DNA from 3 places in the Nonomuraea sp. NPDC049480 genome. Region 3 is predicted to be linked to each of the others. Evidence: riboswitches for the same ligand, from Rfam matches in the RefSeq annotation. Region 3 holds a riboswitch; each other region holds the start of a gene.
What was found. A riboswitch is a leader RNA that binds a small molecule or an ion and turns the genes downstream of it on or off. The one in region 3 is predicted to bind thiamine pyrophosphate.

Region 1 (3,247 bases), on a different contig from region 3:
GGCGATCGGCAACGCGCTGGCCTCCAACCCCGTCTGCGTGATCGTGCCGTGCCACCGGGTGGTGCGCGAGGACGGCGCGCTCGGCGACTACGCGGGCGGCGCGGCCGCCAAGCAGCACCTGCTCAACGTCGAGCGACGCGCCGCAGCAGCAGGCCGATGAGCAGCGTCACCAGACCGGCCACCAAGGCCCCGCCCAATGCGCCGTTCATCCACGGCTCCCGGGTGAAGCCGATGGCCGTGCGGACGTCCGCCCAGAACGCGTCCCAGGCGGGGACGGTCGGCGACGAGGTCGTCAGCCAGTAGGCCACGAAACCCAGAACCCAGGGCACCAGCATCGACCAGCGCGCGGGTGCGTTCTGGGCGGTGTTCCAGCGGTCGCCGCGGGCGAAGACGAAGTAGTCCACGGCGAGCACCGCGAACATCGGCACGAACACCGCCCCGATCACGCTGAGGAACGCGCCGTAGGAATTGACGTCCACGACCAGCGCGATCGCGATGGTGATCACACCGATGGCGGTCGAGAAGACCCGCCGGTCCACGCGCGGCATGAGGTTCTGCAGTGACATGGTGGTCGAGTAGACGTTGGCGAAAGACTGGTCGGTCTCGCGCAGCACCAGGATGGAGAAGAACAGCACGCCCAGCGGCGCCGCCACGAAGGGGGCGAACACCGCCGTGCCGTCGGCGGCCACCGCGTCCGCTCCGGCGATGGCGACCGCGTACACGCCGAGTCCGAGGCAGGCGACCTGGGCCAGCGTGTAGCCGCCGACCACGCCCGCGAAGGCGGCCTTGCTGGACCTGGAGTGGCGGGCGAAGTCGGCGGCCATCGGCACCCACGACACCGACAGCGCGATGACGAAGTCCACGGCTGCGGGGAAGGCGGTCCACGTCCCGCCGCTGTGCGCCGGGGCCTCGGACACCAGGAACCAGGTGAACCAGACCATGGACACGATCACGCCGATGGTGACGTACCGCCGCAGCACGCGCACGGAACCGAGCGGCCAGATCGTCAGCGCGGTGGTGAGCGCCCCCGCCACGATCACCCACACCGCGTACGGCACCCCGCCGAAGATCGCACCGGCGGCCTCGGCGATCACCCAGAGCTCGAAGGCGCCCCAGCCGAGCATCTGAACGATGTTCAGCACCGTGGGCACGTACGACGTCTTGGCCCCGAACAACCCGCGCAGCAGCACCATCGAGGGCTGCCCCGTCTGGGTCCCGGGGATGGCGGCCAGGCCCACCATGGACGTGCCGATCAGACTGCCGATCACGGTGGCGGTGAGCGCGGCGGCCACGCTGAGCGGCGCGTCGCCGAGGGGGTTGATCAGGTAGAGGGCGAAGGAGAAACCCAGGAGACTGACGCCGAGGTTGGCCCAGAGCGCGCCCTGGTCGAGGACGCCGAGCGTCTTCGGTGGCGTGCCCTCGAGGGTCAGCGGAACTTCGTCGGCGACATGCGTCATCGCACACTCCCTACGCCGGCATTACCCGGACAGGTTCAGGCGGTCGGCAGCGGATGGATAACTGCCCTCTCAGCCCGGCACCCCGAGCTCCCGCGACAATGTGAAGTTGGCGCCCTCATGATGCCGCAATGACCGTCAAATCGCCATAGTGGGCGAATTACAGTCAGGCGACGAACGGCTCCTGTCCGGTCTCGCTGACCATCGGGCGGTGCGCGGCCTCCCACGACTGCATGCCGCCCCCGACGTTGACCGCGTCCCGCCCCAGGCGGTTGAGCCAGGCCGCCACCTGCAGCGACCGCCCGCCCACCCGGCAGACGACGTAGACCGTCCGGTCGCCGGGCACCTCGCCGACCCGATCCTGGATCTGGGTCATGGGGATGTGCACGGCGGCAGGGGCGTGACCGGCCAGCCATTCGTCCTGCTCACGGACGTCGAGCAGGTAGACGTCATCCGGAACGGCACTGGCCTCGATCTCAGGAACGGTCATACCTCCATTGTCTCGCGGCGAGGGAGTGCCTCCTCACGGAGTGAGGTCCTGAACACGCGAGTCGTACGTGGCACGCGCCTCGGCGATCTCCTGCTGGTGCTCCTCGGTCCAGGTGACCAGGGCCTTGATGGTCTGGTGCAGGGTACGGCCGAGCGGCGTCAGCGCGTAGTCGACCCTGGGCGGCACGACGGGATGGACCGTGCGGGAGACCAGGCCGTCGCGCTCCAGGTGGCGCAGGGTCACGCTGAGCATGCGCTGGCTGACGCCGTCGATCTCGCGGCGCAGCTGGCTGAAGCGCAGGCTCTGACAGTCGAGCAACGCGATGACCAGCAGCGACCACTTGTCCGCGATGCGGTCGAGTATCTGCCTGACCTCGCAGTCCTCCCGGGTGTCCCACTGCCGCACGTCGTAGTCGTCGTCTTCCACGGTTCTCTCGCAGTAACTAAGTGCTTTCAAAGTGCCGTCTTCCATGACATTTCATGCTGGCCCAAGATGTTGACGGTTACAAGACATAACCAACATGCCTATTCATAACCGGGGGTTTGCCATGCCTGCCCGTTCATCGGGGCCTGCGCGTTCATGGGGCGTACTCGCCGTCTTGTGCGGCGCCATCTTTCTCGAGGGCATCGACGTCGCCATGCTGAACGTCGCCCTCCCGTCCATCAGGGCCGACCTCGGACTGTCCACCGGGATGCTGAGCGGGGTCGTGAGCGCGTACGTGCTCGGCTACGGCGGTTTCATGCTGCTCGGCGGCCGGGCGGCCGACCTGTTGGGCCGCCGCCGCATGTTCCTGCTCTGGCTCGGGGTGTTCCTCGTCTTCTCCGGACTCGGCGGCTTCGCGAACGAGGGGTGGATCCTGCTGGTGGCGCGTTTCGTCACGGGCGTGGCCGCCGCCTTCATGACGCCGGCCGGCCTCTCATTGATCACCACGACGTTCCCCGAGGGCCGGCAGCGCAACCGGGCGCTGCTGATCTACGCGGGGACGGCGGCGGGCGGTTTCGCGCTCGGGCTGGTGATCGGCGGCCTGCTGACCGCGTTCGGCTGGCGCTGGGTGTTCTTCGCGCCGGTGCTGATGTCGGCGGCGATCCTGCTGGCCGCGCTCCCCCTGCTCAAGGAGCCCACCGGACACCGGCCCACGGCCCGGGGCTTCGACGTGGCGGGCGCGGTCAGCATCACGGGCGCGATGATGCTGCTGGTTTACGGCGTCGTACGCCTGGAGCACCCGGCGGACGGCTGGCCGCTGACCGTCACGGCCTTCGCCGGCGGGCTGGCGTTGCTGAGCGCGTTCGTCGCGGTGGAGCGC
Region 2 (3,247 bases), on a different contig from region 3:
TGCCCCAGATGGAGCACGTCGGGCCGGGCGGCGTAGGCGATGTCCGCCCGGTCGTTGACGGCCAGTAGCTTGCCGTGCCGGTCGCAGGCGTCGCGGAAGACTTCGAGGAGTGCGAGTTCTTCGCGTGCCTCCAGGCCCTTCTCCCGCAGCTGGATGATGTCCACGCCGCCGGCCAGCACCGAGTCGAGGAACTCTGCCAGGTCCCCGCGGTCGCGGCGGCCGTCCGTGCAGAGATAGAGGCGCGCCTCAGAAAGCGAGGGCTTGGGCACGCCGCTTGACCTCCGTGTGACGGCCGGCCTTGATCGCCTCGATGGGAGATCCCGGCAGCGAGTCGTCAGGGGTGAAGAGCCAGCGCAGCGACTCGACATCGTCGTAGCCGGCGTCCTGCAACACGGTCAGTGTGCCGGGCAGGCCCTTCATCACTTCCTTCCCGTCCAGGAACACCGCGGGCACCTGCGGCCCACCGCTCCCCCGGCGCACGCCGAGGAGCTTGTGGTCCTTGAGGAGTTGCTTGGCCCGGCCGATCGAAACGTCGAGGCACCGGGCCACTTCGGGGAGCGTGAGCCACTCGTCGACGAGCTGCTCGGTCTCCCGGTCGATCTGTGCAACAGAAAGCGTCACGAAACCACAACTACCACATGCCGTGCTTGCTCAAACAACACAATCTCGTAGGGATACGTCTGGATCTACCAGGCGTTCCACGTCGAGACGGTGGCCGGCGTCGATGATCCGGCGTCCCTGTACGAGATCCCGCGGCCGGTCCACGGCGAGCACCGCGGCGAGCGTGTCGCCCTCGGTGAGCCAGACGGCCGACCACTTGCCCTCCGGACCGCCGCGGTAGACGAGGCGCTCGCCCGCCGGATGGTGCCCGGCGTACTGGACCATGTGCCCGAACTGCTCGGACCAGAAGTACGGCACCGGATCGTACACCGCCTCCTCCCCCAGCAGGGTCGCGGCGGCGACCTCGGGGGCGTTGAGCGCGGTGTCCCAGTGCTCGACCCTGAGCCTGGTACGGAAGCGCCGCGACCACCAGGCGGCGCAGTCGCCGACGGCGACCGTGTCCGGCAGCGAGGCGCGCAGGCGCTCGTCGACGACGACGCCGTTGTGCAGGTCGAGGTCGGCGTCGGCCAGCCACTCGACGGCCGGGCGCACGCCGATGCCGGTCACGACGACGTGGGCCTCGACGAACTCGCCGTCCACCAGTTGCACGCCGCCCTCGTCCACGGAGCGGACCATGGTGCCGAGGCGCAGGTCGATGCCGTCGTACCAGCGCTGGGTGCGGGCCCCGATCTCCGTGCCGACGGCGGTCGCGAGCGGGGTGGCGGCCGCCTCGATCACCGTGACCGCGCAGCCGGCGCGGCGGGCGGCGGTGGCCACCTCGGCGCCGATCCAGCCGGCCCCGATGATCGCGACCCTGGCCCCCGGCACGAGCATCGCCCTGAGCTCGTGGGCGTCGTCGAGGGTGCGCAGCACGTGCTGGGGGCCGTCTCCCGGGAGCCTGATCGGCTCGGCGCCGGTGGCGATCACCAGGCCGTCGTAGCCGAGCTCGCCCTCGGTCGTCTCCACGACGCCCTCGCGCAGCGCCTTGGCGCAGACGCCCGGCCGGAAGGCGACGTCGAGCGCGGTCAGGTCGGTGTCGACGAAACTGGTCTCGGCGTCGCCGAACAGCACGGCCTTGGACAGCGGCGGCCGGTCGTAGGGTCGATGCCGCTCCTGGCCGATCAGGGTGATCCTGCCGCCGAATCCCCGCCCGCGCAGCGCCTCCACCGTGCGAACGCCCGCCAGGCCCGCTCCTACCACCACGACATGGTTCACGTTCAAGACCATAACGGGGGCCGTGTCCGGCCGTCGCACCGAGGCCGTAGGCTGTGGAGGAAAGACGCGCGGGAGTCCGGCCGTTACCGGGCTGAGAGGAAGGCTTCACCGGGCCTTCGACCGCAAGACACCTGATCCGGATCATGCCGGCGAAGGGAGCGCGGATGGATGTGATCGTAGGCGGCGGAATCGTCGGGCTGTCCATCGCCTGGCGGCTGGCCCGGGCGGGGCGACCGGTCACCGTGGTGGACCCGGCCCCGGCCTCGGGGGCCTCGCACGCGGCGGCGGGGATGCTGGCGCCGGTCAGCGAGGTGTCCTATACGGAGGCGCCGCTGCTGCGGCTGGGGATGGCGTCACTGCGCCTCTGGCCGTCGTTCGCCACCGAGCTGGCCGAAGACGCCGGCCTCACGGCGACCGGCCCTCCCGTCGGAGCCGCCCAGGGCGGCGAGCGCACCGCTGCGGCGGCCGCCGATGTGCCCGTGGCCGGGTCGTCCGGCGGGCTGGAGATCGGTGACAGGGCTCGGCGGGGGCTGGACCTGCGGGCCGATGGGACGCTTGACGTGGCGTTCGGGGCCGATGACCTGGCGGCGCTGGATGAGCTGGCGGCGTTCATGGACAAACTGGAGCTGCCGGTCGAGCGCCTCACCGGGCGTGAGTGCCGCCGTCTGGAGCCCATGCTGGCCCCGTCCGTGCGCGGCGGGCTGCTGGCCCCCGGCGACGCCTGGGTGGACCCGCGCCGCGTCACGGCCGCGCTGCTGGCCGCCCTCGACCGCCTGCGGGCGCCGGTGGTCCGGGCACGCGCCGCCGGGCTCCTGCGCGACGGTGACAAGGTCGTCGGGGTGCGCCTGGAGCCGCCGCCGCACGTACCCGGCTCGGTGCCCGGCTCGCCGCGGCGAGGACCGGAGCCGCCGGACGAGATCCGTGCGGAGCGGGTCGTCCTGGCGGCCGGAGCCTGGAGCGGCGAGCTGGCCGAGGTGCCGGTGCGGCCGGTCAAGGGGCAGATCATGCGGCTGCGTTCCCCGCAGCCGCTGCTCAGCCGGTGCGTACGCGGCACCGTGCACGGCTCGTACGTGTACCTGGTCCCCCGGGGCGACGGCGAGCTGGTGGTCGGAGCGACCCAGGAGGAGATGGGCTTCGACACCAGGGTCACGGCGGGCGGGCTCTACGAGCTGTTGCGCGACGCCAGAGAGCTGGTGCCGGGCGTGACCGAGCTGGAGGTCGCCGACGTGGTGGCGGGACTTCGGCCGGGCACGCCGGACAACCTGCCGATCATCGGCCCGAGCGGGACGCCGGGGCTCACGCTGGCCACCGGGCACCACCGGGGCGGCGTGTTGCTGGCGCCGCTCACGGCAGCCCTGGTGAGCGGCGAAGAGGGTGAGCTGGCGGCGTTGTGCTCGCCAGGGAGGTTTCGGGAAATTTCATGATTGTCATG
Region 3 (3,247 bases):
CCGGGGCGCTCACGATCGCGCTGATCATCGGGATCTACGCCATCCTGGCCGGGATCACGCTGATCATCCTCAGCCTGCGGGTCCGCCGGCTGCGGGGGAGCACCCCCTGACGCGGCGCAGAGGGTGCCCGAGAGACCTAGCGGCCGGTCTCGGTGGACCAGAGCGGCGTCTTTCCCCGGTAGAGGACCAGGTTGCCGTCGGTCTGCTGGTGCAGGGTGTACTCACCGCCGCCGTCCGGCGCATCCGTCGTCCCCGGGCCGGTGTGGACGCCACCGGTCCCGGGACGACGGCGGGCCGGCTATTCGACGTAGAGGGTGCCGCCGAGCTGCCGGAACTCGGCGGCCTTCTGCGCCATGCCGGCGTCGCGGATGTCGTGGCTGATCCGCATGGAGCAGAACTTCGGCCCGCACATCGAGCAGAAGTGCGCGGTCTTGGCGGGCGCGGCGGGCAGGGTCTCGTCGTGGAAGGCCCGCGCGGTGTCCGGGTCGAGCGACAGGTCGAACTGGTCCTCCCAGCGGAACGCGAACCGCGCGTCCGACAGCGCGTCGTCCCGCTCCTGCGCCCGCGGGTGCCCCTTGGCGAGGTCCGCGGCGTGGGCGGCGATCTTGTACGTGATCACGCCCGTCTTGACGTCGTCCTTGCCGGGCAGGCCGAGATGCTCCTTAGGAGTGACGTAGCAGAGCATGGCGGTGCCGTACCAGCCGATCATGGCGGCGCCGATGCCCGAGGTGATGTGGTCGTAGCCGGGCGCGATGTCGGTCACCAAGGGCCCGAGGGTGTAGAAGGGGGCGTCGTCGCAGAGCTCGCGCTGCAGGTCGACGTTCTCCTTGATCTTGTGCATGGGGACGTGGCCGGGACCCTCGATCATGACCTGCACGTCGTGGGCACGGGCGATCCCCGTCAGCTCGCCGAGCGTGCGCAGCTCGGCGAACTGGGCCTCGTCGTTGGCGTCCGCGATCGAGCCGGGCCGCAGCCCGTCGCCGAGCGAGAACGACACGTCGTAGCGGGCCAGGATCTCGCACATGTCGGCGAAGTGCTCGTACAGGAAGCTCTCCCGGTGGTGCGCCAGGCACCACGCGGCCATGATCGAGCCGCCGCGCGAGACGATGCCGGTCTTGCGCCCGGCGGTGAGCGGCACGTACGCCAGCCGCACCCCCGCGTGCACGGTCACGTAGTCGACGCCCTGCTCGCACTGCTCGACGAGCGTGTCGCGGTAGACCTCCCACGACAGCGCCTCCGGACGCCCCTTGACCTTCTCCAGCGCCTGGTAGATGGGCACGGTACCGACCGGGACCGGCGAGTTGCGGATGATCCACTCGCGGGTCTCGTGGATGTCGGGGCCGGTGGACAAGTCCATGATCGTGTCGGCGCCCCACCGGGTGGCCCACGTCATCTTCTCGACCTCCTCCTCGATGGAGGAGGTCACGGCGGAGTTGCCGATGTTGGCGTTGATCTTCACGAGGAAATTGCGGCCGATGATCATCGGCTCGGACTCGGGGTGGTTGACGTTGGCCGGGATGATGGCCCTGCCTGCCGCGACCTCCTGGCGTACGAACTCGGCGTCCAGGCCCTCCCGGACCGCCACGAACTCCATCTCCTTGGTGACCAGCCCCTTTCTCGCGCACCCGGCCTGGGTTACGGGCTCGCCGGCCGCGCGGCGGTCGCGTACCCACTGCTCGCGCAGGCGCGGCAGTCCTCGCGTGAGGTCGATGTCGGCGGCGGGGTCGGTGTACGGGCCGGACGTGTCGTACAACGTCACCGCCGAACCGTCCGACAGGCGCACCCGGCGCATCGGGACGCGGAGGTCCCCCGAGTAGATCTTGGAAAAAGGCGCGTCACTCATCGCGCAAACTCCCTTCGCCGGCATTACCCGGAGCAGGTTCTGGCGGTCGGCGGCTGTCAGCCGTCCTCTCAGCCCGGTCCGCACCGGGCTCCCGCGTTGGACGGCGGTGATCGTACCCACCCATGAACCGGCGCGAAACATGGCATGATCGACCGAGTGGACGATCCCGTCTCCCGCACCACCGCGAGCTACGACCGCATCGCACCCGTCTTCGCCGAACGCACCAGCGACCCCGACGACGGCTTCCTGGCCTTCCGGCGGCGCTTCGCCGACGCGGTGCCGGTCGGGGGCGCGGTCGCCGACCTCGGCTGCGGGCCCGGGCGGGACGCCGCGTGGCTGCTGGAGCGAGAGCTGCTGGTCACCGGGGTCGACCGCTCGATCGAGATGGCCAGGCTCGCCGCCACCCGCGGAGTGCCCACCGTGCTGGGCGACCTGCGCCGGCCGCCGTTCGCCCCGGGTTCGCTGTCGGGCCTGTGGTCGGTGGCGGCGCTCCTGCACGTGCCCGCCGCGGAGACCGAGCCGACCTTGCGCGCCTGGTCGACGCTGCTGCGCCCGGGCGGCGTGCTGGGGCTGAGCACCTCGGCCGGCGACGGGGAGGGGTGGGAGCCGATCTCGTACGACGCCGAGCTCACCCGCTGGTTCGTGCACCGCGACCCGGACACGCTGCTGGCGACCCTCGAAACGGCCGGGTTCGAGGTCCTGGAGCACGGCCTGAGCACCACGCACCGCACCTGGCTCAGCGTGCTGGCGCGCCGCTGCAAGGTTTGACGATCGCCCTCAGCGGTACGGTCCTCATCAGGGGGAACATGAAAAAGATCGCCGCTGTCGCAGGACTCGTTGTGGTGGCCGCGTTCGGGGCGACCACCGCCTCCGGGGATGGCTTCGAACAACACGAAGTGAGCATGGAGCAATACCAGACCCTGCTCGCCCAGTGCCGCTATGCCAACACGGGGAAGGCGCGAGCGGAGTGCCGCGCGGAGGTCAAGCAGAGGTACCGCATCGGCAAAGCCGACGCGTCGCTCGACTGCCGCACGTATTCCGGCATCTCCGTGTGCGGCACGCTGAAGCTCAGCAGGTCCGAGCGCCAGTGCACTCAGGATTCCACCGACAAGGGCCTGCCCTTCCGCCGGGCCGAAGTGGAGTGCTACGCGTTGTCATGATCGTCGTTGGCGTGGACGGGTCGCGCACCGGGCTGGAGGCGGCGGGATGGGCCGCCGCCGAGGCCGCCCTGCGCCGCACCCCGCTGACCGTGGCCCACGCCGTGCCGAAGTGGGTGTGCGAGGAGAGCGGCTGGCGTTACGCCGAGGTCGGCCGGTGGATGCGCGAAGGCGCCGAGAACGTGCTGGCGGCGGCCGAGGACCGGGCACTCCGGGAGCATCCGGAGGTCGAGGTGACCCGCAAGCT

Region 1: linked by a shared signal. The riboswitch ahead of ACIBX3_RS55590 (purine-cytosine permease family protein) and the one ahead of thiC (phosphomethylpyrimidine synthase ThiC) in region 3 are both predicted to bind thiamine pyrophosphate.
Region 2: linked by a shared signal. The riboswitch ahead of ACIBX3_RS18055 (FAD-dependent oxidoreductase) and the one ahead of thiC (phosphomethylpyrimidine synthase ThiC) in region 3 are both predicted to bind thiamine pyrophosphate.

What each region holds. Positions count from the first base shown of each region.
Region 1 is NZ_JBITMD010000039.1:52,634-55,880, forward strand. It holds gene ACIBX3_RS55585 (methylated-DNA--[protein]-cysteine S-methyltransferase) at 1-160, shown strand, start outside; gene ACIBX3_RS55590 (purine-cytosine permease family protein) at 123-1,457, opposite strand; TPP riboswitch at 1,448-1,561, opposite strand; gene ACIBX3_RS55595 (rhodanese-like domain-containing protein) at 1,621-1,944, opposite strand; gene ACIBX3_RS55600 (winged helix-turn-helix transcriptional regulator) at 1,978-2,415, opposite strand; gene ACIBX3_RS55605 (MFS transporter) at 2,543-3,247, shown strand, end outside.
Region 2 is NZ_JBITMD010000005.1:419,351-422,597, reverse strand. It holds gene thiE (thiamine phosphate synthase) at 1-269, opposite strand, end outside; gene ACIBX3_RS18065 (Rv2175c family DNA-binding protein) at 247-621, opposite strand; gene ACIBX3_RS18060 (NAD(P)/FAD-dependent oxidoreductase) at 652-1,815, opposite strand; TPP riboswitch at 1,874-1,990, shown strand; gene ACIBX3_RS18055 (FAD-dependent oxidoreductase) at 1,980-3,239, shown strand; gene thiS (sulfur carrier protein ThiS) at 3,245-3,247, shown strand, end outside.
Region 3 is NZ_JBITMD010000001.1:457,349-460,595, forward strand. It holds gene ACIBX3_RS02175 (HdeD family acid-resistance protein) at 1-110, shown strand, start outside; gene thiC (phosphomethylpyrimidine synthase ThiC) at 299-1,843, opposite strand; TPP riboswitch at 1,836-1,948, opposite strand; gene ACIBX3_RS02185 (class I SAM-dependent methyltransferase) at 2,000-2,611, shown strand; gene ACIBX3_RS02190 (hypothetical protein) at 2,650-3,003, shown strand; gene ACIBX3_RS02195 (universal stress protein) at 3,000-3,247, shown strand, end outside.